DNA from 3 places in the Candidatus Villigracilis proximus genome. Region 1 is predicted to be linked to each of the others. Evidence: riboswitches for the same ligand, from Rfam matches in the RefSeq annotation. Region 1 holds a riboswitch; each other region holds the start of a gene.

Region 1 (11,029 bases):
GTCAATGCTGGCGGAATATTCACCGACGTTCCCGTGGGGTATTGGGCCGATAAATGGATCGAACAACTTTCTGCTGAAGGAGTCACCTCTGGCTGTGGTAATGGGAATTATTGCCCCGATAACTCTGTTACTCGCGCAGAGATGGCAGTCTTTATTGTCAGGGCTTTTAATTTACCGTAGTAAATAAATATGTGGCGTATAATGTTTTGAATATTTTCAATTGGGCTTCCAATTGAAAATGACGTAGTCCGTTAATCTATTCAATATTTGTTCAATAGGAGATAAAAATGCATTCACATAAACAAAGAACACCTTTTTTCGTTTTTTCAATCGTGTTGATCTTTGCCATGCTCATGGTTATCTTTAGCCCTGTATCAGGCGCTCTGGCTCAGGATAATACGCCCCCTACACCCGAAGTTGGCGGGCAGATCGTAGGTGGTGTACTTGCGAGTGAGGGTGAATATCCGTGGCAGGTTGCATTAGTAGGCGGAAACGCTGTAAATGATTTTTATAGCAATTCCGCCACCTGGCAATTCTGCGGTGGTTCATTGATTGACCCGGAATGGGTTCTCACCGCAGCCCATTGTATAGCAGATGATTTCGGTACAGTGGTGAGCCCATCCAGTGTTGATATCGTCGCTGGTATATATAATTTGTTCACTCCTACCGCTGGGTATCAACAACGGAATGTCATTGAGATCATTAAACATCCGTCCTATAATCCTTCTACAAAAGACAATGATATTGCCTTGCTGAGACTGGAATCTCCAGTAACGATCGGTGGCAGCGGTGCAACCAAAACCGCTTTAATTCCTCTGGTCTCCTCCTCAGTTGGGAGCCTGGCAGGTGTTAACTCAACGGTTACGGGATGGGGAAATACTGAAATAGCTGGCTATCCTAAAGAGCTATATGAAGTGCAGGTTCCCATTATTACAAATTCAGTATGCGCTGATTCCAATCACTATGGCGGCGGAATAACAGGCAATATGTTGTGTGCTGGCTTTGATGCAGGCGGAAAAGACTCCTGTCAGGGTGATTCTGGCGGTCCTCTGGTTATATTTGATGGCAGCCAGTGGAAACTTGCCGGAGTTGTTTCATTTGGTATTGGCTGCGCTGAGCCATTCCTGCCGGGCGTTTACACTCGTGTATCTGAATATGTAAATTGGATAAGTAGTTATATATCCGTTTTTTCTGATGTCCCCATGGATTATTGGGCGAATAATTACATCGAACGCCTTGCCAATGCCGGCATCACCGGCGGATGCGGTACAGGTATTTATTGCCCTGATAATACAGTCACTCGCGCGCAAATGGCAGTCTTCTTATTGAAGGGGATTCATGGCTCAAGCTATGTCCCGCCTGCTGTGAACGCCGGCACTGGATTTACAGATGTTGCCACTGATTACTGGGCAGCAGCATGGATCAAACAGCTTGCCGCTGAAGGCATCACTGGTGGATGCGGCACGGGTGTCTATTGCCCCGATGCAACGGTTACCCGGGCGCAAATGGCGATCTTCCTTTTGAAAGCCAAGTACACTTCCTCTTATTCTCCCTCCAATGCTTCAGGAGTTTTCACAGATGTGCCCGTAGGGTATTGGGCTGATAAATGGATCGAACAGCTTGCTGTTGAAGGCATCACCGGCGGATGCGGCACGGGTATCTATTGCCCGGATAGTTCTGTTACGCGTGCTCAAATGGCTGTATTCCTGGTGAAGACGTTTAATCTGCCATAAAGAATTGACCGCTGTCTTGTAGTTAAGAAATTTCTGAAATAATTATGAATCAAAAAGGGATGCGAGACCATGGTCTCGCGGCTCTTTGATTCATGAACGAATAACTTCTATGGCAGGTTGAAAGCCTTGACGAGGAAGACCGCCATCTGTGCTCTTGTGACCGAGTCTTCGGGACAGTAATTCCCATTGCCGCAACCAGCGGTGATGCTATCGGCAACCAATTGCTTGATAAAAGCCGCAGCCCAATAATCGGTTGCTACATCACTAAAGCCAGTGCTGCCTCCCACAGCGGGCGGACTGTAACTAGAGCCGTTCTTGGCTTTCATTAAGAAGACAGCCATCTGTGCCCGGGTGACGGTGCTATCGGGGCAGTAGTTTCCGCCGCCGCATCCGCCAGTGATGCCTTCGGCAGCGAGTTGCTTGATCCATGCGGCTGCCCAGTAATCGGTGGTGACATCACCAAAGTTGGTATTGCCATTCACTGCGGGTGGCGCATAACTTGAACCGTGAATCCCTTTCAATAGGAAGATCGCCATTTGCGCGCGAGTGACAGTACTATCGGGGCAGTAATTTAACGGGATGTTTGAGCAGCCACCAGTTATGCCAGCGCCGTATAGGCGTTCGATGTAGCTATTTGCCCAATAGGATGTTGGCACATCTGCAAATGTAGATAGTTTGTTTTCAAGTTTGGAGATAAAAACATCAACATCACCAAGGCTGGTTAAGTTGGCTGTGCCTGTGCCAGGGTCAAAATCTCCGGTGCCGTCAAAGGCTCCGGTTGTGTAGACGTTGCCTTGCGAATCTAATGTGATGGCTCGCCCCGATGTATAGTCCATACCGCTTAAGCTCTTGGCCCAGACGAAGTTGCCGTCGGTATCCAGCTTGGAGAGGTAGGCATCCGTATAGATGCTTGGGTTGGTTAGGTTGAAGGTAGCTGCACCGGGGTCAAAATCTGCAATGCCGTCAAACTCACCTGTTGTGTAAACATTACCGATTGAGTCTACGGCGATGCCGTAGCTATATTTAAAGCTATCACCAGTGGGAGGGATTGTTCCGTTTCCATCCAATGCTTTGGCCCAAACGAAGCCGCCGTTACTGTTCAGCTTGGAGATGTAGATGCCCAGGTCTCCTATGTTGTTCAGATTGAATACGGCCACTGCGTCGGGATCGAAATCAGTGAGGCCGTAGAAATATCCTGTTGTGTAAACATTGCCATTTGAGTCTAAGGCAATATCCACGGATACGTCGCCGCCGTTGCTCTTAGCCCAAAGAAAATTACCGGCGCTGTCAAGCTTGGAAGTGAAGGAGGCTTGATCAACAGTGGTTATATTGAATGTGCCTGCGCCGGGGTCAAAGTCCACAGTTTGGTTAAAGTAGCCCGTCGTGTGAACGTTACCGCTTGAGTCTACGGCGATGCCGAGTCCGCCCTCAGAAGAAACGCTGCCCATGACTTTTGCCCAGACGAAGTTTCCGTTGGTATCGAGCTTGGAAATGAAGACATCACCATCGCCAATGGTATTCACGGTGGCAATACCTACGCCGGGGTCAAAGTCGGCAGACGCACTTTCTATGCGCCCCGTTGTGAGGACGTTTCCGTTTGAGTCTATGGCGATGGATGATGCGTAATCCCAGCTTGATCCACCGATGCCTTTGGCCCAGACGAAGTTTCCGTCGGTATCGAGTTTGGCGATGAATATATCCACTATACCAGCGCTGGTCAGGTTAAATGTAGCTGCGCCAGGGTTAAAGTCGGCAGTCCCTTGAAATTGCCCGGTGACATAGACATTGCCGTTTGAGTCTAGGGCGATGTCATTGGAATCATCATATTGACTGCCACTGTCTGAGTTTGTACTCCCCATTCTTTTAGCCCAGACAAAGTTTCCGCTGCTATCAAGTTTGGAGATAAAAATATCAGTTCCACCGATGCTGGTCAGGTTAAATGTGGCAGCGCCGGGGTCAAAGTCGACAGTATCTTGAAAATGCCCGGTTGTGTAAACATTACCGTTTAAGTCTACAGCGATGGATCTGCCGTAATCAAGGTCCGTTCCGCCAAAACCCTTAGCCCAGAGGAAATCTCCGCTGGAGGATAATGGTTTTGCAAGCGATCCCGCTTAGGCGGGGAATACACCTGCCAATAAAAACATCACGATGAATAATGCTGAGAACATTTTGGAAATCTTATTTTTTGTAAACATACCCTCTCCTTTTTTGGCTGTAATGATTTGGATGAAGTTTTCCAAACATAAGCAACCATTGTACTATGACAAATAAGATGTTTATTATCGGGATGGGGAATCAAAAGAGCCGTAAGACCAAGGTCTCGCGGCTCTTTTGATTCATGAACTACTTGTCTCTACGGCAAATTAAACGCCTTCACTAAAAACACCGCCATCTGTGCCCGTGTGACCGAGTCTTCAGGACAGTAATTCCCATTGCCGCAGCCAGCGGTAATGCCGTCTGCCACGAGTTGCTTGATGAAAGCCGCGGCCCAGTAATTGGTTGCGACATCACCAAAGCCAGTGCTGCCTCCCACGCCGGGCGGACTATAGTTGGAGCCGTTCTTCGCTTTCATTAAGAAGACTGCCATTTGCGCACGGGTGACGGTGTTATCAGGACAGTAATTCCCGCCGCCACAGCCGCCGGTGATGCCTTCGGCAGCTAATTTGATCCACGCGGCAGCCCAGTAATCGGTTGCTACATCGCCGAAGCCGGTATTGCCTCCCACGGCGGGTGGGGTATAGCCTGAGCCATGAATCCCTTTCAATAAGAAGACTGCCATCTGTGCGCGTGTGACGGTGTTATCAGGGCAGTAAATACCTGTGCTACATCCACCGGTGATGCCGGCGTGGCAAGACGCTCGATGTAATTTCACGCCCAATAAGCTAAGTGACACATCTGTAAATGTTTGCCAAGACGGAGCGCCAGTTTCATGAATAAATATGTCCAAAAGCTATGTTGTTTAATCTGCATTACCAGATTTGTGGCTGATGATTGAAATACAACGAATCGACCGTCCGCTGAAAGGGAACTATGCCCTACACCAGAGCCACCATTTGATTAGTGCCATTTGTTGCGCAACTGAAGCCCGTGTAGAAGCCTGAATCGTGTACAAGATCATGTACAAAGACATCCGAGAGGCCATTTTCCGTTAGATTAGTATCGTTGCTTACCGAGGTTGTTAGCGTAGAGGTTGAATGCCACGTAGCGTCCATCTGCTGAAATGGATTGGGTAATAGGAAATGTTATTTCCCTGATTTCCAGTTGAATCTCTAATGAACGTAGTAGGTTATACCCCGCAAGAGATCATGTACAAAGCCATCTCTTACATCGTTGGTGTCTTCATGTCAACCGTTGCTCGCATAAGAGTAAAGCAACATAGCGGCCATTAGCGGAGATAGCAAGATCATATTCTCCTGCGTCGTCATTACCTTGTGTTCCACTTGAACTAATTGAAACTCGAGTCGTGGTTCCGGTTAAATTATCGTAAACAAAGATGTCATCTACAAATTTGTGTCACCATTTACCAAATTACTAGCTTTTGAGAGAAATGCTATATAACGTCCGTCGGATGAAATAGAAGGAAATAGAAGAGTCGCTGTTTCCTTCTACGCCCTGAGTTAACTGAACCCGTGTGGTGCTTCCAGTTGTAAATCTCGTACAAAATATCTTCCCATCCTTTTGGTCTCCATCCACAAGGTTGTTAGCGATTGATCTGATAAATGAAACATACCGCCCATTAAAGAAATCCACAAGGATGCAGGCCAGCAATAAGTGTTTGTTCTCTTTTTGAGTTGACTGATACACGAACAGTAGTTTTGGCCACAAGATCGTGTACGAAAATATCGCTTCTGTTGTTTGTGTCGCCGATTACGAGATTGTTGTATCTGATTGGAATGCTATGTAGCGTCCATCTATTGAAATAGATGGATGAGGAATTCCCTTCCTTGAACGCCACTTGAACTGGACTGAAACAAGGAGGTATTCCTGTGGCAAGGTCATGTACGAAAACATCTGAAGCCAACTTTTGATCGTTACTTATTAAACTCCAAGCATAAGAGTAAAATGTTACATAGCGCGTCCATCTAGAGAAATGGCAGGGAGAACAGAGTCCGCTATTTTTTTGGGTGCCATTTGTGCTTAAGATATCATTGTTGTGTTGCCAGCAGTACCAAGACAGAAGTAACTAGGATGAATGCGAAGAGAAACGTTATTACCGTGGCTGAAAACTTACGAATAAATTTACTTTAGTCTCCCTGGTTTGGATGATTTTATGTATTTGATTTTTGAAGAATAGTAAAATTATAATGGGGTATTAAATTATTGATTTTAAGAAAAATGAGACAGCTACATCTTGATAGATGATCGTAAAAAGAGCCGCGAGACCATGGTCTCGTGGCCTCTTCTAATTACCAATTACCTAATTACTACCTTACAACCCCGCAGCCTTCTTCAAAGCAGCGGCCTTATCAGTCTTTTCCCATGGGAACTCGATATCGTCGCGGCCAAAGTGACCGTACGCGGCGGTCTTGCGATAGATCGGGCGGCGCAGGTCAAGGTCATGGATGATCGCGCCGGGGCGCAGGTCAAAGAATTCGCTGACGAGTGCAGAGATTTTCTCATCCGCAATTTTAGCGGTGCCAAAAGTCTCAACATTGACAGAGAGTGGGTGAGCCACGCCGATGGCGTACGCCACCTGCACTTCCACGCGGTCAGCCAAACCAGCGGCCACAATGTTCTTGGCTACATAGCGCGCGGCATACGCAGCAGAGCGATCGACCTTTGTGGGGTCTTTCCCTGAGAACGCACCGCCGCCATGACGACCCATGCCGCCGTAGGTATCCACGATGATCTTACGGCCGGTCACACCCGCATCGCCCATTGGACCGCCGATAACAAAAGATCAACACGGTATCAATGCGCTTGGGCTTGCCCTGTGAATATTCAACAGTGACCTGACTCTTGCCATCGGGGCGCAGCCAGGGGAGTGTGCCGTCTTTGCGAAGTTCGCTTAAGCGGCGTGATAATTTATGAGCCATGTAAATTGGCATCGGCATTAAGGTCGGGGTTTCATTACAGGCAAAGCCAAACATCATACCCTGATCGCCCGCACCCACATGTTCAATGCCGGCGTCTTTCATTTCACCGCTTTTATCTTCCATCGCATGGTCAACGCCCAAAGCGATATCTGCGCTCTGGCTGGCAACGGCTGAAAGCACGGCACAAGTATTGCCGTCAAAGCCTTTGTCGCTGCTATCGTAGCCGATCTCATTCACCACTTTGCGCACGAGCTCATCAAAATTTACATACGCATTGGTTGTGATTTCGCCCAACAATGCCACGAAACCGGTTTTCACTGCGGTTTCACAAGCCACACGCGACATCGGATCCTGCTCAAGACAGGCATCCAAAACTGCGTCCGAGATCTGATCGCAGATCTTATCAGGGTGTCCTTCGGTGACCGATTCTGATGTGAACATCAAACTCGGTGAAGACATAAAAGTGTTACTCATTTGTTTCTCCTTAAGAAAATATAATTGCCCTTTCAGCGTGCGAAAGGGCAATTATGCATAATGCTATCTACCCTCTCATCTCCCAGAAATGTATCTGTCGGATTTGGCACCATATTCAACTTTCGCTGACTGGTTGTCGAGACATCGCAGGGCCGTTCCCTCCGTCTCTCTGGATAAGAGCGCCGTATTGGGGCTATTGAATTGTGTCGGGATAATACCATAAGCAGGTGGATGAGTAAAGATAAAGCACCGCATCTTACTTAACTGTTGGTTGATTCTGTTTTAATGATCACTCACGCATCTGAATCCGATCTTTGCAGAACTGCGTCCATAGTATGCGGCATCATTTTGCAAAGCGGAAGGGTCCGGCCCTGCTTCATATCCACGGTTTGAAATTCTTAACATCGAAGCATCGTCTTGAAACGACCCACCGCGGATTACGCGCATGGAGTTCAACCCTCCATTCTCCGGGCCCGTGGGATTATCCGCCGGAGACTCTGCGTAATAGTTCCCTTTATAAAAATCAGCCACCCATTCCCAAACATTGCCCGCCATATCCAACGCGCCAAATGGGCTGATCCCTGTCGCATACGTGCCAACACGCGTGGTATCCCCGACAATATTTAACGAGTTGGAATTATTCGCATTCGGCAATTCCCCGCCCCAAGGGTAGGTGTTTACACTGTCACCGCGCGCAGCACGTTCCCATTCCGCTTCGGTGGGGAGGCGGCGGCCTGCCCATTGGCAATATGCGTTCGCGTCATACCATGTGACCTGGATCACGGGGTAATCTTGAAATTCAGGATTACCATAATAATCCAGCCGATTATCTGAGGTAACGTTGGCCGGCGGTCTGCACACTCCGGCTTCAACACATAATGCATACATGCCATTGACCACTTCCACTTGATCGACCCAGAATGCGTTGATCTGAACCGAATGCGCGGGCAATTCATCGTTTTCAAGCAGCACATCCAACCCGCCCATCTTGACTGTCCCAGCCGGAACAAAGAGTTGAGTCATACCGTCGATCGGTGAAATTTTCACCGTCTCAGGGGTAGCGGTAGGGATGGGGGTGGATGTGGCGACAGGTGTCGCCGTCAATGGAACCACTGTGGCCGTGGATGTCATGATCGCCTCTGCCGTAGCCGTTGGCGCGAAAGGCGTATTCGTACTTTGACAAGCTGCGAGGAACAAGATAATAAGCGGGAGAAACGTTTTTTTCATGGATACCTTGTAAGGATATAAAATATTTTTATTGAATGGTAGCGACCTGATAGTTTGATTTTAAGACCCGGATAATTTTTTTTTTGATCGAAATGAATTGCGTATTACAAGTTGCTGGCTTAAAGTTGGGACGTTTTAGGAGACCCGCTTTTGCCTCGAAACCCACAGATCTTCGAGGATTTTATAAATTTATTCTGTATGCGCTCCGCAGTAAACATGTTCGGGGTTTTTCCGGTCAATACAAAATCTATGGCAATGGTCCCGGACTTTTTACATGACGGCAACTTGAATTAGTAGATTTGACCTCTTGCATAAGTAAAGCGCTGTAAACTACAAAATCACTAAGTTTTTTGCCCTTGAGTTTCACTGCACTGAACTGTAACGCGGTGTAAGTGTCGAGGCTTTGTGTCTTATTACCCTGCAGGTTGTGAAAAAAATAGACTTTTGCAAGAGGTCTGATGATCCCAACACCAATCTCGAAGAGATGAAATGATTGTAGATATAACGCGTGGTAGAAATATCAACCCCGAAGGGGTGACATAATGTTACGTCACATAAACAGATCATTGAACCAGATCAATTGCCTTTTGTGCCTGATCTTCAAAAAAGTTAGGATTAATTTTATCCGCTTTTTCCCATGCTTTGAGTGCGCCGCTGTAATCGCCGTTACGATATAAACCAAAGCCATACCATAGCCATGCTTCTTCAGACATATCTGTTATGCCTCTGGCGTAATCGGTTAAGACAAGCAGGTCTTCATTTCTGTTTGAGTGGAAGTATGCCAGGAACGGCCCGAATTGATAGCGGAACATACGCAAAGGCAGACCAAGCTCGCGCGCTTTGTCATAAGCCAGTGCTGCTTCTTCATAGCGGTCAAAGTAGACAAGGTTACTGCCAAGATTAAACCAGGTAAACGCGTCAGCCGAGTCTTTGCCGGCAGCGGCTTGGGATGAGTCCAATGCATTTTGCCGATTCAGGCTTGGGTCCCAGTCTGAACCGAGCAGGGTTTTTATCTCCTCTTCAAATTGAGGGAAATACATCACGATGTAGAGGTTGTTGAAGGGGCGCCATTCCTCTTCCAGTTTGGTGTAGGAAATTTTTAGATCTGCGCCGTGGTAGGAATCCTGAATGGTGAATTCCTGCGCGCCATCATCGTAGCCCGTGATCAAAAGATAATGCGCCGCCCAAAGATCATCAGTGGGGCCGAGGGCATCGTTCGGGTCGAGTGATGTGACACTTTCAACAATGACCGGATAATTCGCTGCCAGTAAACGCTTGAGTAATTCAACACTTCCGCCCACGCGATATTCAAGATTTAACCATCCCGCTTGTGTGCGGACGTAGTAACGTAATTCTTCAGGGTTTACATTACGATCGCCTGTAATGGGTTTGATGAAATTGGCGATCCCGGTTTGATTGCCTTCCCAGCCATACATGTGCAATGCCATGGAGAGCGCAGCGGGTCCGCAGTTGTTGGGCGTCTGCTGTTCATATGCCGGCGATTGGATGGAAGCCTGCGCAGGTAATGGGGCAAAAGTGGCAGTGGGTGTGATGGAAGGTGTGAGATTAACAATGGGTGTGAGGGTTGCTGTTGCGAGGGTGGTTGGTGTGGCAGGTGGCGGGGTGACGGGCAGCGCTGTGGGTACAGGACCAACAGGGTTGATCACGTTTTTTGCGTAGATCGCAAATTTTTCGATGCGCCATGATACAACTGAGTTTATATACGGTATTTGATAGAGTAAGACCGCCAGCAGGAGCAAACCCGCCAGCCCGAAAAAGGTTATTTTTATACGTTTGGACATGTGGGGAGTTTACCACGCGATTATGAAATGAAAATTAGGTAAGAAGATGCGTGTTTTGGAAGTCTGTTTTGATACGTTAAAATTGCATAAACATACCGAAAGCAGTTTTTGACTTGACGCTCTTCTCTCTCGCTATTATCATAAAAATTATTGGAGAATTTATCAGTTATGACTCTTGATTCTGAAGCACTGCGCACTGCCATGCGTGCCTGGTCTGCGGGTGTGACCGTTGTGACGGCTGTCCATGAAGGAAATACACACGGCATGACTGTTAACTCGTTTACATCCATTTCATTGGAGCCTGCCATTATCACCATCTCGTTGCAGGCTTCCACGCGCACGTATGAGCTTGTATCCAAATCGCGCGCGTTTGGGTTGACCATGCTTTCTGTTGAACAGACAAAAATTTCAGATATGTTTGCCGGGCGTATGCCTGAGATCGAAGACCGCTTTGCCGACCTTCCAACAGAGACGCTTGTCACTGGTTCTCCTTTGATCGTGGGCGGACTGGCCTGGCTCGACTGCCGTGTGTTGGAAACCTATGATGCGGGCATGAACATTTTATTTATCGCTCAAGTGCTTGCTGCGCGCGGAATTGGCGGTGAGCCATTGATGTATCACAATCGTAAATATTGGAAGCTGGCACAATTGGAGTAGCCCGGATTGGTCGTCATATTCGAGGAGTAATCCGGTCTGCGGGAGGGAACCATGACTGATTCACTAACAATTGGGGAGAAGAAAATTCTTTTGCGCCTGG
Region 2 (11,029 bases), on a different contig from region 1:
AATAGCTCATAAGTATCACCTTTTGTCAGTCCCTCAATATCAGAAAGAGAATAGACCTCCTTAAATTCAGGGGAAAAAAGAGCGTAAGCATTTGTAACATCTCTAGCAGCCATATACTTCATATAGTTATCCAAAACGGATGTTATGGCAGCTTCCTCAACTGCTGTTTTCTTAGAACTAATTATTATGTTAGTAATAACAATTGCTAAACATAAAAAAACTATTCCAGCAATAACACCAAAAATTGTCCAGATAGATATTCGTGGTTTTTTTGTTTGCGTGAGACCAGTATCTATTTGAGTAACTGAAGCAGAATTCTCAGGATTTTGTTCTTGTATGGATTGTTTAGGGTCGTCAACCATGCAAATAACTCCTATTGGTATTCAACGAGCGGAGAGAATGTAGCCGCCCAACGGTTTGCGTTACCTGCGCTGGGGCGGGCGGCGGGACGCCGTCCGACTGGAAAAATGCTGAGGCGTAGAAAAAGGCTTGGAATCGCGCCAGACTCCCCAGCGTCGGGTGCACGCTGGGTTATAGCCCGCTCCCAAACGACGGGCGACTGCTCTACTTGCTGCCACCGAACATGAAATTAATCCGCTCACTTCCCTGAGGTTTCATGATTATTTTCAGAATTTGCCTCAGTATATCAAACAGCACAAGGATCACATATCCAAATAATATACCTGTGTAAAGCGCCATGACAAGCCACCAGAGCCCTGATAATTCTTTTCCACCAATGACCTGGCGTTGATATAGCCAATACGGGAATAACAAATATGTACCACACGCCACGACTAATAACATTCGAGCTAGTACAAGCTCAATACTAAAACTTTGCCCTGTTGTGAGCCCGCTCAACAGCGATAGGACGGCGAGAAACACTCCAAATCCATATGTGCATACCAGCCATGAAACGTTGTTGAACATCGAAAGAACATCTTGCATAGGTAGTAAATCCGACTGAGGTGATTGGGTGAATTGAGACATGAAATACCTTCTCTTGGATCTGGCAGTGTGCTTGCATTGCGTGTAAGCCTAGAACACATCTGGCTCTCTGAGCATGAACTGAAGTTATCCGAGCGATCCTGGTGGTGCGGGCTAACGGTTTGCGTTACCCGCGCTGGGGTGGGGACGGCAAAGCCGTCCAACTGGAAAAATGATAAGGCGTAGAAAACTGCTTGAGATTTGCGCAGAATCCCCAGCGTCAGGGCAAGCTTTGTTAGGCGCGTTCACGGAACGCATATAAAGTAAGGCGGAAATACCTATTTTTCAGCCTTCCATAATATTTGGTTGATATGCCCGTCTTGCGACTTTATATTCTCATATGACCTTTGCATGACTTGTTCGAGGATTGGCAACTCCACATCGCCAAGATGCTTGATATAAACACAGTACCCAGTAGTAGTATGTCTACCTAACTTAGCCAGCAATTCAGAGTAGCGTACCGTGCCGTCCATCAGGTAGACGGTTATCTTACCTTTTCTTGGATAAAAGCCAATGACAAAACTGTCGCCTTCACGCCCACTGTCGTATTTGTAATGATAGGAGTCAAATCCAATCGTGCCTACATTCCATAATTTAGGCTTACTTCCACTAATCCCCTGCATGATTTCAACAAGCACTTTGCTATCTTTTAAGGTTTGCTTATCAAGTGAAGCAATAAACTCTTTAACCGAAGTGGTGTTTTGCGTAGACTTGCTTATAGATGAAATGATTGTTTTTGTCATGGGTATTCTCCTTCATGAAATTGTAGAACTTATGTTCTGTATCGTCAAGAAGGAAATAAACAAGATTCTGAGCCTGCGAAGCGCCTAACTATGTTTTACACGGCGGCGTTCTGTATAACACTTTATATACACCATCATAAAATATTTTTTCTTCGTCATTATACTGTCCCTCATGTAAATCCCCCATATCAAAGCCCTTGACCAATCCCCTGCCCTCGCATAGAATACCGCCCAATGAACAACTTTTATTTCGGCACTATGATGACCATGACCACTACCTCCGGTACATTCCGTGAGGCAATTGTGCTTGGTCAAAAGTAACCGAACAAAACGGATACTCAGAACGCACAACGCCTCACGGAAACGTGGGGCGTTTTTGTTATCACAAAGGAGAAGAACATCATGCCGGAAAATAAAACACTTGTAATGAAATTCGGAGGGACATCTGTCGGGTCGGCGGATGCGCTGACGAAGGCGGCTCAGATCGTAAAGGATGCCCGCGCAGACTATGCACGGGTGGTAGTCATCACTTCCGCGATGTCTGGTGTCACCAACTTATTATTGGACTCTGCCGCATCCGCTTCGCAAGGGAAAACTGATTCGCTTCCGAGTGCAGAATCCACGCTGAGAGAAAAACACTTCGCCGCCGCAGATGCGCTCATCAAAGATGAAACACTGCGCGCAGAAACCAAACACGAGATCGACAGTCTGATCCACTCCTTTGTGGAATTATGCAAAGCGATCGCCATTCTCGGCGAAGCCAGTCCGCGTGCCATGGACGCAGCAGCCTCCATCGGCGAGCGGATGAGCGTCCGCTTGCTGGGCGCAGTGATTGAAAGCGCAGGCGTCAGCGCAAAAGCCATCGAGTCGACAGAGTTCGTCGTCACGAATGCCCACTTCCAAAATGCACATCCTGATTTCAAAGCCACAACTGAAAAGACAAGACAGTTATTAAATCCGCTGCTTGATCAGGGCATTGTCCCTGTCACCACAGGCTTCATCGGCGCAACCCCTACAGGCGCGATCACCACCCTCGGGCGCGGCGGCAGTGACTACTCTGCGGCGATCATCGGCGCAGTCCTGCCTGCTGACGATGTCTGGATCTGGACAGATGTAGACGGCATCATGACCACCGATCCGCGCATTGTGAAAGATGCCAAAACATTATCTGAGATCACTTACAGCGAAGTGGCAGAACTGGCCTATTACGGCGCAAAAGTGCTGCACCCCAAAACGATCCGCCCGGTGGTGGATGCCGGCATCGGACTTCGCATTTGCAATACCTTCAACCCGTCACATCCCGGCACACGCCTGATCGCAAACATCCCATCCGACCTGCAGCCTCGCGATGGACAGATCGTCAAAGCGGTGACAGCCATCCGCAATCAAAGATTAGTAACCATCGAAGGGCGTGGTATGCTGGGCGTGCCCGGCGTGGCAGCCCGCGCATTTGGCGCAGTGGCATCCACAAAAACCAGTGTGCCATTAATTACACAGGCTTCCTCGGAACAGTCCATTTGTTTTGCAGTGCCCTCTGAATCAGCCGATTCGGTCATCAACGCATTACAAGTCACATTTGCAAGCGAGATCGAAGACGAAGATATTGACCGCGTCTGGATGACCGAAGATGTTTCGATCATCACTGTTGTCGGCGTGGGAATGCGTCACACCCCCGGCGTGGCAGGACAGGTCTTTACGCAGCTTGGGAACAACAAAGCCAACGTCCTTGCCATCGCACAAGGCTCATCAGAAGTATCCATCAGTATGGTCGTTGCCGCCGCAGATACAGAACTGGCGGTAAGGTCATTGCATGATTTGATAGCAGGAAAGTAAATAAGTAAACAGGGAAACAAGTAAATAGCGCATCACATGTCTACTTGTTTACCTGTCTACAACCAACCAAACAAAAACCATTAAGGAGTCCCATGTCTCAATCTCAAATTCCCGTAGCAATTCTCGGCGCGACAGGTTCTGTCGGCCAGCGCTTTATTTCTTTGTTGGAAAATCATCCGTGGTTCAAGGTCGTTGCTTTGGCGGCGTCTGATCGTTCAGTCGGGCAGACGTATGCACAGGCCGCACGCTGGGTGCTGGATACGCCCATGCCGGAATATGCACGCGATATGATCGTTGTCCCTGCGAGTACGGATGCAGTGCAGGCGAAGATCGTCTTTTCGGCATTGCACACTGAAATTGCAAATGAACTCGAACCCGCCTTCGCAAAAGCCGGCGCGGCGGTCTGCTCGAATGCGTCATCCTATCGGCGCGGAGAGGATGTGCCGTTGCTGCTGCCCGAAATCAACGCGGACCATATTCAACTGGTCAAACAGCAGCGCATTAACAAAGGCTGGAGCGGATGTATCGTCACAAATCCGAATTGCACAAGCACTGGCTTAACGATTGCGCTCAAGGTTTTGGATGATGCCTTTGGCGTGAAGAAAGTATTCATGGTCTCGATGCAGGCGCTTTCTGGTGCGGGCTATCCCGGCGTGCCGTCACTCGATATTATTGACAATATCATTCCCAATGTTGGCAACGGCGGCGAAGAGGAAAAAGTGGAATGGGAACCGCGCAAGATGCTCGGCAAATTTAACGAAAACAAAATTGATCTGGCGGATATTAAATTCAGCGCGCATACCAATCGCGTGGCGGTGATCGATGGTCACACCGTATGTGCCAGCGTGGCATTGGACAATCCCGTTGAACCGGAAGTTGCGATTCAAGCCTTACGCGATTACGCCGCTCCCCTCTCAGCGAGGAATCTGCCTTCGACTCCGCAACCAGTGATCAGCGTCAGAGATGAAGCGGACAGGCCCCAGCCAAGACTCGACCGATTAACAGGAAAAGGCATGACGACAGTGGTCGGCCGCGTGAGGCGGGATCCAATCCTTGATCTTAAATTTGTTGTTCTTTCCCACAACACGATTCGCGGCGCGGCGGGTGCATCGATCTATAATGCTGAATTATTGGTCAATGAAAATCTTTTGTAATAGAGTGTTTAAAATTAACCACAAAGTCACGAAGGCACCAAGTCACAAAGTTTTTTCTCTTGGTGTCTTTGTGGTAAAGAAAACAGACTTTTCAAGAGTACCCGAATGGGTAATGGATAAATTGATCTAATTACTTGACACATTTATAAGCGCCATGATATAAACGGCGAAATTAAATATTCGCTCTTATCCAGAGAGACTGAGGGATCGGCCCTTTGAAGTCTCGGCAACCAGACAATCGTTATGGTGCCAAATCCGACAAATAAGAATGACGGAAAAAAGTCATTCATATCTGGAAGATGAGAGGACGGTATAGACGTATACCTCTTCTTGTACTTTCAGAAGAGGTTATTTTTTTTAAGTGTTTACGTAGACACAAAAAACATCTCTTCTGAAAGGGCGGGTAAACATTATTCAAGAGGAGATATCTTAACATGACCACACTCAAAGATCGTAAATTAGGTTTTGCCACCCGTCAGTTACACGCGGGCTACTCACCAGATGCCACCACTGGCAGCCGCGCCGTGCCGTTGTATCAGACAACGAGCTATCAATTCAAGAGCACCGAACACGCTGCGAATTTGTTCGCGCTCAAAGAGCTGGGAAATATTTACACCCGCTTGATGAACCCGACCACCGATGTGCTTGAACAGCGCATCGCAGCACTCGAAGGCGGCGTTGCAGCATTGGCCGCAAGCTCGGGTCATGCCGCGCAGGCACAGGCAATTTTCACTTTGTGCAGCGCCGGTGACCATATCGTTTCATCATCCCGCTTGTATGGCGGCACATATAATCAGTTTGCTTATTCACTTCCCAAACTTGGAATCGAAGTTACATTCGTTGACCCGAGTGACCCGAAGAATTTTGAAGCGGCCATCAGACCCAACACCAAGATCATTTATGGCGAGACTCTCGGCAACCCTGATATTTCAGTCTTCCCTTTTGAAGAAGTATCCGAGATCGCGAACAAACATAAACTGATCCTGTTCATTGACAATACCTTTGCCACTCCGTATCTCTTCCGCCCGTTCGAATGGGGCGCGCATGTTATCACCCACTCGACCACCAAATTCATCACCGGTAATGGAACTTCCATCGGCGGTATCATTGTGGACGGCGGCAATTACGATTGGAGCAATGGCAAGTTCGAAAACTTCAATACCCCCGATCCTTCATATCACGGCCTGGTCTACTCCTCCATCGCCGCGGCCGGACTTCCCCCGTTTGCGATCAAGGCGCGTGTGCAAGTTCTGCGTGACATCGGCGCCTGCCAGTCACCTTTCAACGCATGGCAGACTTTGCTTGGGCTTGAAACCCTCAACCTGCGCATTGACCGTCACGTGCAGAACACGCAAGCCGTTGCCGAATATCTTGAGAAGCACCCGAAAGTCAGCTGGGTCAAATATCCCGGCCTCAAGAGTCACCCCGATTATGCCCGCGCCAAGAAATACTTACCCAAGGGCGCAGGTGCAATTCTTGGTTTCGGTATCAAAGGCGGCGCAGAAGCAGGCCGCAAGTTCATTGAAAGCCTGCAGCTCTTTAGCCACCTCGCCAACGTAGGTGATGCGCGCAGTCTCGCCATTCACCCAGCCACCACCACCCACAGCCAACTGACCGAAGAACAGCAGGTCACGGCCGGCGTCAGCCCCGATTTCGTCCGCTTGAGCATTGGTCTCGAAGACTTCGAAGACATCAAGTGGGATCTGGATCAAGCGCTCAACGCGTAATGATGAATGCAGATTGATGAATGATGAATAAATCTCTTGCATAGGCCTCGTACTTAGTTTTGCAGGCTTATGCAAGAGAACCTCAAAAGACAGGAAAGCAGCCCCACAAAAAGGCTGCAAGAGCCGGGAAAAAACAAAAAAAGAGAATGAAGAATTAATTTGGGCCCTCGGGGCCCCTGTAAAAACCACCAAGAAAAACCGCTCCGCCTAACATTCATCATTCCGCATTCAACATTCATCATTTGAAAACCCCATGCCCGTAAAAGTTCCCTCCACCCTTCCCGCACGTGCCATTCTTGAAAACGAAAATGTTTTCATCATGGATGAAGAACGCGCACAAGAACAGGATATCCGCCCATTGCAAGTGGCGATCCTGAATCTTATGCCAACCAAGATCGCAACTGAAACGCAAATTTTGCGCCTGCTTTCAAACTCCGCGCTGCAAGTGGAGATCACCCTGCTGCACACCGCCACACACGAATCAAAGAATACCGACGCCGAACATTTACTTAATCATTACGTTACCTTTGATGAAATAAAAGATAAAAAATTTGACGGCCTGATCATCACCGGCGCACCCGTTGAGCAATTGCCATTTAAAGAAGTGGATTATTGGGATGAACTGACGCACATATTGGATTGGTCTGAAACGAATGTTGAATCCAATTTCTATATTTGCTGGGGAGCGCAAGCCGCGCTTTACCATAAATACGGCATCCCGAAATATGACCTGCCCCACAAGATGTTCGGCGTCTACGAGCACCGCATCCTTTCCTCGACCGAAAACCTGCTTCGGGGATTCGATGACATTTTCCTCGCCCCCCACTCCCGCCACACCGAGATCCGCCGCGAAGATGTGGAGAAGGTCAACGAGATTCAAATGCTCGCCGAATCAGATGAAGCCGGCGTGTACATTGTCGGCTCCAAAGATGGACGTCACCTCTTCATCACCGGCCACTCCGAATATGACCCGCTGACTCTCAAAGCCGAATACGACCGCGACATCAACAAGGGACTCCCGATCCACGTCCCGCAAAATTATTATCCCAACAACGACCCAAGCAAAGTGCCCAACGTCCGCTGGCGTGGACATGCAAATCTTTTATACGCAAACTGGTTGAACTACTACGTTTACCAAGCCACAGCCTTTGACCCGAACGATATTCCCAGGCCCATTTCAAAGAGATAAAAGCACAGGAGACATAGGGATATGTCTCCTGTTTTTATACAAGGAACTTTATTATGCCCACACCTCATAAATTTGGCTTCACCACCCGTCAACTGCACGAAGGCTACACCGCAGACCCCGCCACCGGAAGCCAGGCAGTTCCCATTTATCAAACATCCGCCTACGACCTGCAAAGCACGGAACGCGCCGCGCGTCTCTTCGCGCTTCAGGAAGCAGGCAACATCTACACGCGCATCTCCAACCCGACGACAAATGTCTTCGAGAAACGCATGGCCAGTTTAGAGGGCGGAGTGGGCGCGCTGGAAGTCGGTTCAGGTCACGCAGCACAGGCGACAGCCATCCTCACGATTTGCAATGCGGGTGATCACATCGTATCCACATCCACTTTATATGGCGGGACAGTTACTCAATTCAAATATACATTTCCAAGATTGGGAATTAACGTCACACTCGTCGACCCCACCGACCCCGAAAACTTCCGCCGCGCGATTCAGCCCAACACAAAAATTATTTACGGCGAGACCATCAGCAATCCGCTCGGCAACATCTTCCCATTCGACGAAGTTTCAAAGATCGCGCAGGAATTCGGCATTCCGCTCATGATCGATAATACTTTTGCCACGCCTTATTTGTGTCGACCCTTCGAGTATGGCGCGGATATTGTGACTCACTCCACAACAAAATTCATCGGCTCAACAACCCATTGCTTCATGGCAATTTTTACAGGGAGTCAGCACATTATCCCTGCGCATGGAACGTCACGTGGAAAATGCGCAGCGTGTTGCTGCGTTTCTGGAGAATCATCCAAAGGTCAAATGGGTTTCGTACGCCGGTCTCGCCAGTCACCCCGACCATGAGCGCGGAAAAAAATATTTACCAAAAGGCACCGGCGCCGTGTTGGGATTCGGCGTCAAAGGCGGCAGAGAGGCGGGTGCAAAATTTATCGACAACCTGCAAATCTTCAGCCACGTTGCCAATCTCGGCGACACAAAATCGCTCGCCATTCATCCCGCCAGCACCACACACAGTCAACTCTCAGATGAAGAACAAACCGCCGCAGGCGTCAGCCCTGATTTTATCCGCTTGAGCATCGGCCTTGAAGATATCGAAGATATTCTGTGGGATTTAGATCAAGCGCTCAACACTTAAGAGCACATTTCTTAAGTGCAATTAGCCACAGATAAACACAGATGAAAGGGATATTGAAAAGTCTCACAATCCTGTTTTTATCAAAAATCAGTGTTTATCCGTGTTCATCTGTGGTTTAAAAAGAATTAAAAAACACTCTCTAATCCGATAATTTCTTCAAAGCCTCACTCAACACAGTCACCGCTTTTGCATAATCTTCCAAATTAATATGCTCATTCGGCGTATGATCCAACGCCGAATCTCCCGGCCCATACACAACGGCTGGACATTTCCACACCGGCGCGACAATATTCAAATCAGCGGTTCCTGTTTTATAGACGAAACGCGGCTCCCCGCCCTGTGACCTGATTCCGCTTAAGAAAGCTCTCACCAGCGGAGTATTTTCTCACACCCCCAGGCAGGGATGGCAAAGCCGGTTGGGTCAACAACTGCTCCATCCTTTACAATTTCACTTAACTTTATATACCAATCTTCCGGCGAAACTTCCACCGGCAAGCGGACTCCAACTTTCAAGCGTGCCCATTGCTCGAAATCATCAGAGTCTGAATCCATGCCGCGCAGGGTTAATAATAATTTATCAAATACTTTTTGTTTATCCGCATTGAACGAATCGACATAGGCTTTTATCTTCAACCAAACTTCCACAGCCGCTTCTGCTGCTGTCTCTTCACCGCTTGCAGTATGCGCTTGTCCGCGCTTGATGGTCACATTGGCCCACGCGCTTCCTTTATAGCCAAGCGCCATTCTGTCCCATTGATTGGGTTCGCCAATGATCGCAAAGTCAGGTTTATATTGCGTTGCAACAAAACGCGCACCTTCTGAATTGCGCTCTTCTTCTACTGCACCGATCACCGCAAACTGCCAGCCATCCTTCACACCCACTTGAGCCACCGCATCCACAAAACACGCCAGCGGACCTTTCGCATCAACCGAGCCGCGCCCGTATAAAAGGCCATCCTCCACGTGGACAGGAATCTCACCAGGCACTGTATCAATGTGACCCAGCAACATAACCTGCTTCGCCCCTTTCCCCATCACACCGACAGCGTTGCCAGCCTCGTCAACAAAAGCGTCATCGTAGCCAAGTGACTTCATCCGCGCCACCAGCCAATCCACCGCCCCACGCTCCTCCCCCGATGGGCTATATTGCGAAACTAAACCGACCAGAGTATCACTCATTGCAAGTCCTCGACCACGAACCACAGACGATGGACAATTGTCTGTGGTCTATTGTTCATCGTTCGCCGTCTGAGTTAACACTTCGGTTAAAACTTCAACCACATGATCGATCTGTTCATACGAAATCACCAGCGGCGGCAACAAGCAAGATCACGGTCATGCCAGCATTCAAGGCAATGATCTTTTTCTCCTGCAATGTCTTAATATAAGTTGTGACCTTCTGCTTCATTTCAATCCCAATCATCAGTCCCATTCCACGCACTTCACGGATATTTGGTGACTCTATTTTTCTCAATTTCTCAACAAGATAAGCACCCTTCGCCGCAGCTTGACCAGCCAGGTCTTCGTCCTTCATGACATCAAGTGCCGCATTCGCTGCCGCACACGAAAGCGGATTCCCGCCAAAGGTTGAGCCGTGTACGCCTGGGGTTAGATTCTTTACATTCTGTCCGATCAATACCGCGCCCATCGGTACGCCGCCAGCTATTGATTTTGCACAAGTTAATAGATCAGGTGTCACACCAAAATGTTGAATGGCAAACATTTTACCCGTACGGCCAAAGCCCGTTTGGATTTCATCCACGATCAACAATGCGCCGCGCTCATCGCAGATTCTGCGTGCAGCTTGAATATATTCCGCGGTGGCGGGATACACTCCGCCCTCACCTTGCACCACTTCGAGAATTACCGCAGCGGTCTCTTCATTTACGGCTTTCTCCAAAGCTTCGATATTGTTATATGCCACATGCGAAACGCCCGGTAAAAGCGGCTCGAATCCTTCACGATATTTTTTGTTATATGTCGCTGAGAGTGAACCATATGTTCGTCCGTGAAAGGCACGCATGGCTGCGATGAAGTTTTTGCGCCCGGTGGAAATACGCGCAAATTTGAAAGCGGCTTCCACAGACTCTGTCCCTGAGTTGCAGAAAAAGACTCGATCCAAACCCGGAACAAGCGCGGTGATCTTTTCCATCAGTGCGGCGCGTTGATCGTTGGGGAAGGTTTCAAAAAGCGTTATCAGCGTGGATGCCTGCTTATAGATCGCCTCAGCAATTTTCGGGTGAGCGTGAC
Region 3 (11,029 bases), on a different contig from region 1:
GCCTGAATCGGCAAATAAACATTCGTTTCGCTGAAAGCTTTATGAATGCCCGTGATGGCGGCTTTGACTTCGAGAATGTCCTGCGAAGTTTCGATGAGCAGAAGATCCACGCCGCCTTGAATTAATCCAACGGCCTGTTCGCGGAAAATATCTATTAATTCGTCATAGGCGATATTCGATAATTCGGGATCGGTGGTGGAGGGAAGTTTGCCTGTGGGCCCCATTGAACCAGCAACAAATCGCGGCTGACCTGTCTTGGCGGCATATTCATCTGTGAGTTTGCGCGCAAGAGTTGCCGCCGCAATATTGATCTCGGCAATGCGGTCTTGCAATTTGTATTCCTGCATTGTCAAACGATTCGAGCGGAAGGTGTCTGTTTCGAGCACATCCACGCCCACTTCAAGAAACGAACGGTGGACTTTTTCCACGGCCTCAGGACGCGAGATGACGAGATAGTCATTGCATCCGTTGTATTGCTCGCCGCCGAAATCTTCAGCGGTCAGGTTTTGGTTTTGCAGGCTCGTTCCCATCGCACCGTCGAAAACAAGGACTTTCTTTTCGAGTGCGTCGAGGTAACGGCGGTTGGTGTATTTGCGATTCATTAAGTTCTCCTAATTTTCAAACTCTGTTTCGTTATTTATCCATAACATCCGAATGGAAAAACCTTTTCTGGGTACTTGAAATTGGATATTTCCTTCGCTCTCAATACTTTTGATATTTAGAACGAAGTTTTGCTCATAATTAGTTTCCATCGATGACATTGTAAAATACGCATAGTATTTGCCATCAGGTGACCATATTGGAGAATATTTCCACCAATAATCAAAACGTGTATCTAATCCCAGCAGTGTATGCAAATTTGTGATTTCCTTGTTCTTTATATCTAGCAAGTAAAGGTAATGTTTATAAGATAAAGATGACTCTATTAGCTCATATAGAACCATATTTCCATCTGGTGACCAAGAATAATAAATGGGCCACTGAAGGTAACCAATTTTTGAAATCAGGTTGACACTACTATCTTTCCAATTAAAGACATATAAATAGGTCTGTTTCTGTTCGTCGATTACTGCCATGAGGAGTTGTTTGCCATTCCGTGACCAAGAGCCACTATAATAGGAGTATGCACCTACTGGCACATAACTTATATCTCCCTTTTCCAAATTCAAGATACCTATTTGCAGTTGTTGGTCTTTATGAGTATTAAATATTTGGCCTTCTTCTTTGGTAGTAAATAAAATGCTCTTGCCGTCTGGAGACCAATTTGCATCACATCCAACACCCATTAGTTCTGTAGATTTTTTTGTAACAACGTCGTAAATAAAAAGTGAGCAAATATTATCGTTTGCGGGATTAATAACTCTCGTGTAAATTAGTTTCTTTCCATCGGGTGACCATGAGTGAGCCCAAACCCACTCCGAGTAATTGCTTGGCTTTGCGATTAATTCTGATGTTTTTTTGACAATATCAAGAATCTTCAAAGCTCGATCATAAGTGTTATATGTCAGGTATTGTTCATTAGGGTCTGTATTAAACCCTGTAGCACCACCAGTTGTTAATTGTTTGGGCTGAGATCCGTCAAATTTCATTTTGAAGATTTCCCAGCCAGCATTCTCTTGAGTATTTTTATTGGCATTCAGTCTTATATAGATAAACCTCTTTGTGATTAAATAATATGTAGATAAATCATCAGAAGATAAAACAATATTCGTCTTCTGGCTTTTTAGGTCAACCGAATAAAGTGTATTGACGTCCGAGTAAAAGATAGTGCCTTCTGGGTGAATTGGCCAGGTGTATTGGTTGGACTTGGTGTCGTCGTTGCGATTGGTGTTTGGGATGGAGCGGGAGTCAAGGTTGGAGAATCTGTTGTAGTTGATTGTCCACAGCCCGAAGAAAAGGTGATAACAATCAACAAGAGAAATCTCAAGATGCTTTGTGTAAAGTGTTTAGTCATTATTTCTTGTTCTCAAGTTTACACTTCCAATCTTTACGCATCATCCAGCGCTGTGGTTACGTAGGATTGTGTCCACACGGGGATTAATCCCCGTGCTATGCGTACGAAGCGCTACGCGCTAGTCCGCACGAGCGGACTTTGTAGGCGTAGCACGGACGTTCACGTCCGTGCGGTTTCGAGGCGTCGAAAAATCCTATCGTAATCCGCCACTCTACACCCTTCGGCAAAGTCGCCCGCCCCGCCTCGGTCATCTTTCCTTCTTCGATCATTTTACGCGCCCGCTCAATGTTCGTTTCCGTCCACAGGGATTTTTGTCTACGGGGTGTGAAACGTTTGGCATAGCGTTGATCGTCCATGCCTTTTTCAAAGCCGTCGATCCAGCCAAAGCAAATGGCTTCCTCCACCGCATCCGCATAGGGGATGGATGGTTTGCCTGTGACTTTTTTATATTGGATCAACCAGATCTCTTTGCAGGTCTTGTGATTCTTTTCCAGCCATTCGCGGAATTCTTCGCGGGTGGTGACGTAAATTGTTTCGCCGATTTCCATTTTGTTTATCTCTCCAGACCTCCGAGGTCTTTAAGACCTCGGAGGTCTCTTACATAAAAAACGCCTCTCATTTTGAGAGGCGACATGAATAAAAAGTCATCTCTCATCTATCAGACATTTGTCTGCCGAAGTTGGCACCGCTTAAACGGTTGCCGAGGTTTCAAAGGGTCGGGTCCCTCCGCCTCTCTGGATGAGTACAGTACTAAATTGTTTTAAGTTTATATCAAAGCGTGTTGGATTTGTCAATTTACTAAAGAAGGCTCCATGATCTTGATCCGTTCAGTGCCGGTATAAATGTTGAAGCGTTCCCCTCTGAGAAAACCGATGAGAGTGATCCCAAATCGTTCGGCGACTTCAACAGCCAAGGTGCTGGGTGCGGATACGGCACAGAAGATCGGCACACCGGCTACAAAACTTTTTTGCAATAATTCATAACTGGCGCGTCCGCTGACCAATACAATTTTGTCGTGAAATGGCAGTTGGTCGTTGAGCAATCCCCAGCCGATCAATTTATCCAATGCATTGTGACGTCCCACATCTTCACGGACAGCGAGTAAATTTCCGTTTAGGTCGAAGAGGGCGGCGGCGTGAAGTCCGCCTGTGGTTTCAAAGATGTCCTGAGACTGGCGAAGTTTATCTGGCAATGAGGTGATGAGCGCGGGGGTTGCGCCTGAACCAGCGGGGATGGGCGGCAGGTTGCGCTGGCTGATGTCATCCAGCATGGTGCTGCCGCATACGCCGCAGGCGCTGTTGGTGAAAAAATGCCGCTCGAGCTGATTCAGTACGGGGAGAGTATCAGCTTCCAGTTGAATCCGAAGCGAGTTGTATTCCTGCTGATTCCCGTCCACACAATAAGTCATATTTGCAACTTCCGTTTTGGTGTGGATGATTCCTTCATTGTAGAGAAATCCCGCTGCGAGTTCGTAATCATTGCCGGGGGTGCGCATGGTGATGGCGATGGTGCGTTGTTCATGCCCGGCGCGCAGTAAAATTTCCAGGGGTTCTTCGGCGGCGAGCACATCTTTTTTGCGTTGCGGCTGCCCATTTTCGATTGTCAGTATGGATTGTTTTTTCTTATTAAAGCGGGTCATGTTCACCTTCGATCTGATTTGTACCATTAAGCAACCGGAGACTGGGAATTTTTTGATTCGCCAGTCTCCGGTTTTGACTTTTTGACTTCGGTGTTTCTTACAGCGGTTCGATGTGTACCGTGCAGACTTTTAGCTCGGCGGTATGGGTGGTGGGGTCATAGCCGGAGCCCGTCAAAATGTTGATCGGGGTTTCGGCGAAGCTGAAACTGGCGAAGACCGTGCCTTTGGGAGAGCGCGGTGTGGCTTTGATCTTGATCTTGACTTCGCCGCGACGGCTTGTCATTTTTGCCCAGCCGCCATCAGTAAGACCCCATTTCTTTACATTGTCCGGGTGAACTTCGAGGTATTCTTCCGGCGCGAGATATTCAATGCCGGAGGAACGTCCGGTTTGGGTGCGGGTGTGGTAACTCTGCAGACGGCGGCCCGTGGTGAGCCAGACGGGATATTCATCGTCAATGACTTCAGCGGGGGCGCGGAAGCCGATGACTTTGAAGATCGCCTTGCCGTTGGTGAATCCATCTTCATGCAGGCGGGGTGTGCCTGGATGTCCCTTATATGGCACGGGCCATTGATATTGGCCGCCGTCGATGATGTCCCAATCAACACCGGCGTATACCGGAGAGATACTGCACAATTCGTTGAAGATCTCCTTCGGCGAATCATATTCAAAGCCGGGAATGCTCATGGCGTTGGCGAGGGAACTTAATATCCACCAATCGGGCTTTGCTTCTCCGGGTGGAGGTACTGCGGCGCGTAAACGTTGAATGCGGCGCTCTGTGTTGGTGATGGTTCCGTCTGTTTCGCCCCATGAGGTTGCGGGGAAAACCACGTCTGCCATTGCTGCAGTTTCGGTGAGGAAGATGTCGATCACAACGAGATGGTCAAGGGCTTGCAAGGCGTGTTCACTGTGTTTGCGATCGGGGTCTGAAACCACGGTATTTTCGCCGTCGATCAACATGGCGTGGATTCCATTGCCGCACATTTCGAGGGCGGTCACTTTGGTAATGCCGCGCTCAGAATCCATTTCGCGCCCGTACAATTTTTCAAACTTTTCCTTGTTCTCTGATTTGGTGACGACTTGATAGCCGGGATATTCGCTGGGCGCTGCGCCCGCGTCACCCGCGCCCTGAATGTTGTTCTGTCCGCGAAGTGGATTGATTCCGCATCCTTCGCGCCCGAGGTGGCCGGTGATCAAAGCGAGATTGCTCAAGCTTTGGACATTGTCCACACCGCAGATGTGCTCGGTGATTCCAAGTGTGTAATAGATGGAGGCTTTGTCTGCGGCTGCATACAGGATCGCAGCCTTTTCAATATCTTCGGCAGGGACGCCTGTGATCTCGGAAGCCCATTCAGGCGTGAAGTTCTTTAACGTGCTCAATATAATCTTCCACGCCAGCGGTGCGCTCGGAAACAAATTTTGATCGATCAGATTTTCACGCACGATAACATGTGCCATGCCAAGCAACAGGGCAACATCTGTACCCACGCGCAGCGGCAGATACAGGTCAGCCATCTCAGCCAGCCTGATATAGCGCGGGTCGGCTACGATCAACTTTGCGCCGCGCGCGAGCGCTTTCTTCATACGCGTGGCTGCCACCGGGTGACACTCGGTCATATTGGTGCCGATACAAAAATAGACATCAGCTTTCTCAAGATCAGAAAGGGGATTGGACATTGCGCCGCGTCCCATGGTTGCCGCCAGACCGGCGACAGTGGGTGCGTGTCAAGCACGGCTGCAATTGTCTATATTGTGCGTGCCAAACCCAGCGCGGATAAATTTTTGCATGAGGTAATCGGCTTCAGTGGGCGTACGTCCGCTGGCGACACCGTAGGTTGCCTCACGGCCATACTTTTGTGTAACTTTTCTGAACCCATCAGCCGCGACCTGGATCGCGTCTTCCCAGGTGGTTTCATGCAATTTGCCATCTTCACGGCGGACGAGTGGTTTGGTCAACCGGTCGGGATGATGAACATAGTCATAGGCAAACTGGCCTTTGACGCATAACGCGCCTAAATTGGCAGGGCCGTCCATGGCGGGTTGAATGGCAAGGATACGTTCATTCTTAGTGAGAATATCCACAGCACAGCCCACACCGCAGTATCCGCACACAGAACGGGTCTTCTGCACCCCGAGATTGATAAGTGGAAGTTCGCGTAAATCTTGCATTGTCGCCATAACTTTATACTCCTATCTTTGATACGATCAACAATAAAAAATTAACTCGCCTTACGCAAAATATTTTTTTTTTTTTTTTTTTTTTTTCTTTTTTTTTTTCCCCCCCCCTTTCCCCCCCCCCCCCACACAGGGCGCGCGGTGCGCGAGAGCGGGGTTTTTTTTTTTTCCGCTCAAGGTCGGGGCGTAAGGTGGAAAGGAAACTATTTCGCAGGGCTTTCTTATCCGCCAGCGCGCCGGTGGGACAAGTCTGCACACATTGGCCGCAGAAGGTGCATTGTGAATTACGCAAATCACCATTGAATTCAGTGGTGATCTGAGTCTGGAAGCCGCGGTTCATCACGCTGATGGCGTAATCACCTTCCTGCTCGGCACACACACGCACGCAGCGATAGCAGGAAATGCACAAGTCATAATCCCGCAGGATGAACGGATTTTTATCATCGAAATTGCTATGGCCAGATTTCTTCCCCTGAAAGCGGCCATGATTGGCGTCGTAGCGCTCCACAAGCAGGGACAATTCCTGCGAGGCGATCCCGCGCAGCGGAGACACTTCGATCTCGCGATTCTCGGAGACCACCATCTCAAGCAGGGTCTTGCGGAATTTCTCAATTGGTTCGGTGCTGGTTTGTACTTCCATTCCGGCTGCGGCTGCCATGGTGCAGGAAGCAACCGGATTCTTAATGCCTTTCACATCCACCACACACATGCGGCAGGAGCCAAATGGTTTGAGTCGCGGGTCAAAACACAGAGTGGGGATGAACACATCATTCCGCTGGGCAATTTCCAAAATGGTTTCACCGGGCTCAAAAGAAACTTCTTTGCCATCCAATATCATGGTTGGAGAAGATGTATTGTCAGTCATGGTTTACCTCTTCTCCACAAATTCCTGCACTCGCGCAGGGAATTGATTGATCAGGCTTTCAATCACCAACGGAGCCGCCATGCCCAATCCGCAGGCGCTAACCGCTTTCATCGCGGCGTTCAAATCATTCACTTCATCCAGCCAGACTTGTAATTCAACGGGACCTTCGCCGGATAATCTCTCTGTCAATCTTTGAGTTCCAAGCCGGCAGGGGAAGCACTTTCCGCATGATTCGTGCGCGAAAAATTCAATGGCATTGTGAGCAGCTTCGATCATGTCACGGCTGTCATCGAGGACGATCATCCCCGCTGCACCCAGCATGGATCCTTTGCTGCGAATGCTCGGTTCATCGATCGTGGCGGTTTCGAGTGCTTCGCCGGAAAGGAATCCGCCGGAAAGCCCGGCCATCGTCACTGCCTGGATGTGGCGGCCTGCCACAGGGCCACCAGCCCAGTCATAAATTAAGGTGCGAAGCGGAAGTCCAAATGGCACCTCGTAATTGCCCGGGCGTTGTACATCTCCCGAAAGGGACACAACTTTAGTCCCCGCTTGACCGTTCAATCCCAAACTGGGATACCACTCGACAGCGCGGCGCATGATCTGCGCAGCGGCGGCCAGTGTTTCCACATTATTTACAACTGTAGGTAAATTCTCAAATCCATTTGTCACAGGGAAAGGCGGACGATTACGCGGGAAGGGGTGCTTACCTTCAAGGCTGTTCAACAACGAACCTTCCTCACCGCAAATGTATGCGCCGCCGCCGCGCCGCACATAAAGTTCAAAACTAAAATTTGTGCCTGCTATGTTTTTGCCAAGCAGGTTTGCCTGATACGCATCGGCGACCGCTTTTTCGAGCCGCAAATTTGTTTCGGGATATTCATAACGCAAATAGATAATGCCGCGCGCCGCGCCAGTTGCGTATGCGGCAATGGTCATGCCTTCGATCACGGCAAACGGGTCATAATCCAAAATGGCGCGGTCTTTGAAAACAACCCGGCTCGCCTTCATCCGCATTGCAGACAACGGTCTTCGGATCACCCGAAGCATTTGCAACCGCCTGCCACTTCACACCGGTTGGGAAGGCTGCGCCGCCGCGTCCCGCCAATTTGCTGTTCTTAATATGTTCGATCACACCTTCGGGAGTATTCTCCTTAAGGGCACGCATCAAACCTTCATAACCGCCTGATCCGCGGTACCCGGGCAGGGTGTTACGCTCAGGCATTCGAATCTCAGAGAAGATACACTCTTCTATTTTTCCGGGGTTTGGGGGTGGCACAGGTGAGGGCTTGCGAGTCAAATTCCCCTTGGCATCACCAACCCATTGCTCATGGCCGATCAAGACCGACACTGGTTCATCACAACGCCCGGCACACGGCATGGCGGTTGCACCTTTGTCTGCCAGTGCAGAAAGACACTCCGCTCCGCCATTCAAACGGCAAACCGGGCCGGTACACACACGCGGCTTGTTTAATCCGCCTGCTTCCTGGCTGAAGTGATGATAGAACGTCACCGTGCCGAACAGGTCGGCGAGCGGAATCCCATGCCCAATGGAGATGGCACGCATGGCACTCTTCGAGACGAATCCGTCGCGGTCATGAAAGGCATGTAATAGGGCTAGTAGGGGGGCGGGGCTGTCTTGCAGTTGCTCAACGAGCAATTGGTCTATCAATTGTTGGTCAATGATCTGTACCATGAAAGGATTTTACAGTAGTTTCAAATGTTTTACAAGGAAAGGGTTATAGACAACATCCGGTGTTCTCAAGGCCTGAAAATCTTTAATAAAAATTTTAAAAACAAGCTTTACAAACCATAAAAAATTCCCGCTTGACTTGTAATCGGTTTGCTCTTAGACTCAATTAAGTATTTCCTTTTTTGAAAAAGAACCCATGAAAACAGTTCAACCTATTCAATCCTTTGACAAGATCAAACTCCTGGCAGACTCCCGCCGCATGGAGATTTTGCGCCTGCTGATGGATACCCCCGCCACACTCACGCATCTCGCCCGGACCTTGAAACAGTCACCCGCGTGGATACGGCATCATATTCTGACGCTTGAATCTGCCAACCTGATCGAAGTCAGTGAGATCCGCAAGACCGGCAAAGTAATGGAAAAATTCTATCGTGCAAAAGGCGGTGCTTTCCTTTTACAGGAGATCATTCTGCCAAAAAGCAAAAAACCTGCAGTCATCTTTTCCGGCAGCCATGATCTCGCGCTCGAAGAGATCGCCGAACATCTCAGCAAACACGTCACCATGTTAAGCCTGCCCGTTGGCTCACTCGACGGGCTGATCAATCTGCGCCAGGGGTTATGTCAAATTTCAGGCGCGCATATTTTGGATGCATCGGGTGAATACAACACCCCCACCGTCCGTCATCTCTTCCCCGACCGCAACGTGGAACTGGTCACACTCGCCCATCGTACGCAGGGATTAATCCTTGCGGCGGGCAATCCGAAAAAGATCAAAAATATTTCAGACATCATGCGTGAAAATGTAAAGTTCATCAACCGCAACGCCGGTTCCGGCACACGCCTATGGATCGACGCCGAACTCAAAAAACAAAAGATCGACTCCGCATTCATTAACGGGTACGACATCTCTGTCAAAACACACAGCGAAGCGGCTGTCTTGATCTCTGAAAATAAAGTTGACGTCTCCATCGGCCTGCAAGCCGCCGCCCACCAGCACGGACTTGATTTTATTCCGCTCTTCGAAGAACGCTACGATCTCATTCTTCCGCGCGAGAATGAAAAGACTTTATCTCCCCTGCTTGATTATCTGCAAACCTCCACCTTCCGCAGCGGACTCAGCTCATTAACAGGATACAACGCCGCTCACAGTGGTGAACAAATCCATATCTAGATCAAGGGTGTACATGAAAAAAAATATTTTGCTCACTTTGTCTTTATTACTTGTATTCGTTCTCTCAGCCTGCGGCGCTTCAACTCCGGCCGCCACTGAACCCGCGCAGCCGTCTCAAGCGGAGTCTGTTTCTGCCGATGCTTTATTCCAGATCGTCAAAGCAGACGGCTCAAAATTTGATGTGACTCTCGACGCGGTCAAAACTTTACCACTCGCTCAACTCACAGTCGAAGGTAAAGTGCAGGAAGGCCCCAAATTACTTGATATTCTGGCGCTGGCTGACATCACAGATTTCAGTGAGATCACGATCACCGGCAGCAGCGCGCCATCCACGCTTACCCGTGAACAAGTGGACGAAAATACCATTCTTGATTTCAGTAATCGCGGCACCATGAAACTCGCCACCACCTACATCCCCAAAGCCGAGTGGACAAAGGATATTACCGAGATCACGGTCAAATAATATTTCCAGCGCGTGCTTTTTTATTTTGAATTATCAGTTAAGTAAAAACTTATTTGAATCCTGTTTTTTTGAAAAGGCAAATCAATGCATTACCTACTTGGAATTGACGACACTGATAATCTCGAATCTCGCGGCACAGGTCATCGTGTCCGTCAGCTCGCTGATTGGCTTGCCGAAAATAAACTGGCTGCGCCATTGGGAATCACCCGCCATCAATTATTGGTGGACCCGCAAATCCCCTATACATCTCACAACAGTTCGGCTTGCTTATCAGTTGAAACAGAAAACGCGAATGATGTTTGGGAAGCCGCGCGCGAATTTCTTCTGCGTGAAAGCGCCCTCGGCTCTGATGCCGGTTTGACTCTGGCTCAATGGGACTCTATCAATGAAAGCGTGCTGTCCTTCGCGAAGCGGGCAAAACTCGAAGTGCTGACCATGCCTGAGGCACAGCAAACAGCTTCACAGTCACAGATAAGATGCGAGGGGCTGACGGGCACCCACGGCGGAATCATCGGCGCCGTGTCCGCTATTGGATTACATCGCGCCGGCAATGACGGCCGATTCCTGTGGCTGCCTGGTTTGCGTGAATTGAAAGGTAAATATCCAGCCCATGAAATTTGCAGCCTGGGTCACATAGATCGTATCTGCACTTTGAAAAATCTGGAATTGGATTCAAAAGCGATCGTGGATGTTGGTGAATGGATTCGGCCCGTCCTGCGCGACGGTAAGGCAACATTATATGTAGAGGAGAATAAGCATGAATGGAACATCATCTCTAAAGAACAAATTAAACAGCTTTCCAACTGAGTGGTCGCTTTCGTGGATTGAAGCGCTGCTGTTGATCGGCGGCGGCGTAATGGCGGTTGTATTGCACCGCGCATTAGATACGTCTCCCGGCCTGCCCGGTCACCACGGCATCGAATGGATGGCGATCATGATTCTGGGCCGTGCATCATCGCGCTTTCGCGGCGCAGGCACACTCACCAGCATCGGTGCATCATTTGCATCCACGCTGCCCATGCTGCATGGCGATAATCCATTCACATGGATGTACTACCTTTTGCCCGGCCCCGT

Evidence for each region. A riboswitch is a leader RNA that binds a small molecule or an ion and turns the genes downstream of it on or off. The one in region 1 is predicted to bind S-adenosylmethionine.
Region 2: another riboswitch for S-adenosylmethionine. It lies ahead of IPL71_RS02905 (O-acetylhomoserine aminocarboxypropyltransferase/cysteine synthase family protein); the one in region 1 lies ahead of IPL71_RS16455 (methionine adenosyltransferase).
Region 3: another riboswitch for S-adenosylmethionine. It lies ahead of IPL71_RS01795 (YdeI/OmpD-associated family protein); the one in region 1 lies ahead of IPL71_RS16455 (methionine adenosyltransferase).

The regions. Positions count from the first base shown of each region.
Region 1 covers NZ_JADJUO010000016.1:5,867-16,895, forward strand. Annotated here, with positions in the region: gene IPL71_RS16435 (S-layer homology domain-containing protein) at 1-180, shown strand, start outside; gene IPL71_RS16440 (trypsin-like serine protease) at 288-1,733, shown strand; gene IPL71_RS16445 (S-layer homology domain-containing protein) at 1,841-3,592, opposite strand; partial or broken gene IPL71_RS26095 (SBBP repeat-containing protein) at 3,719-3,775, opposite strand; gene IPL71_RS16450 (S-layer homology domain-containing protein) at 4,087-4,605, opposite strand; partial or broken gene IPL71_RS16455 (methionine adenosyltransferase) at 6,163-7,243, opposite strand; SAM riboswitch class I at 7,316-7,423, opposite strand; gene IPL71_RS16460 (formylglycine-generating enzyme family protein) at 7,526-8,470, opposite strand; gene IPL71_RS16465 (C39 family peptidase) at 9,034-10,272, opposite strand; gene IPL71_RS16470 (flavin reductase family protein) at 10,441-10,929, shown strand; gene amrA (AmmeMemoRadiSam system protein A) at 10,981-11,029, shown strand, end outside.
Region 2 covers NZ_JADJUO010000001.1:540,937-551,965, reverse strand. Annotated here, with positions in the region: gene IPL71_RS02930 (nuclear transport factor 2 family protein) at 1-362, opposite strand, end outside; gene IPL71_RS02925 (hypothetical protein) at 565-987, opposite strand; gene IPL71_RS02920 (DUF1801 domain-containing protein) at 1,263-1,727, opposite strand; gene IPL71_RS02915 (aspartate kinase) at 2,130-3,560, shown strand; gene asd (aspartate-semialdehyde dehydrogenase) at 3,653-4,714, shown strand; SAM riboswitch class I at 4,898-5,020, shown strand; gene IPL71_RS02905 (O-acetylhomoserine aminocarboxypropyltransferase/cysteine synthase family protein) at 5,149-6,441, shown strand; gene metA (homoserine O-acetyltransferase MetA) at 6,695-7,630, shown strand; partial or broken gene IPL71_RS02895 (O-acetylhomoserine aminocarboxypropyltransferase/cysteine synthase family protein) at 7,684-8,779, shown strand; gene IPL71_RS02890 (M20/M25/M40 family metallo-hydrolase) at 8,919-9,149, opposite strand; gene IPL71_RS02885 (M20/M25/M40 family metallo-hydrolase) at 9,146-9,958, opposite strand; gene IPL71_RS02880 (aspartate aminotransferase family protein) at 10,074-11,029, opposite strand, start outside.
Region 3 covers NZ_JADJUO010000001.1:331,391-342,419, reverse strand. Annotated here, with positions in the region: gene IPL71_RS01805 (homocysteine S-methyltransferase family protein) at 1-602, opposite strand, end outside; gene IPL71_RS01800 (beta-propeller domain-containing protein) at 612-1,589, opposite strand; gene IPL71_RS01795 (YdeI/OmpD-associated family protein) at 2,050-2,502, opposite strand; SAM riboswitch class I at 2,603-2,699, opposite strand; gene fdhD (formate dehydrogenase accessory sulfurtransferase FdhD) at 2,745-3,593, opposite strand; gene IPL71_RS01785 (molybdopterin oxidoreductase family protein) at 3,691-5,547, opposite strand; partial or broken gene IPL71_RS01780 (hypothetical protein) at 5,569-5,760, opposite strand; gene IPL71_RS01775 (2Fe-2S iron-sulfur cluster-binding protein) at 5,774-6,631, opposite strand; gene IPL71_RS01770 (NADH-ubiquinone oxidoreductase-F iron-sulfur binding region domain-containing protein) at 6,635-7,678, opposite strand; gene IPL71_RS01765 (NADH-quinone oxidoreductase subunit NuoE family protein) at 7,590-8,324, opposite strand; gene IPL71_RS01760 (substrate-binding domain-containing protein) at 8,518-9,492, shown strand; gene IPL71_RS01755 (hypothetical protein) at 9,506-9,955, shown strand; gene IPL71_RS01750 (hypothetical protein) at 10,040-10,762, shown strand; gene IPL71_RS01745 (hypothetical protein) at 10,713-11,029, shown strand, end outside.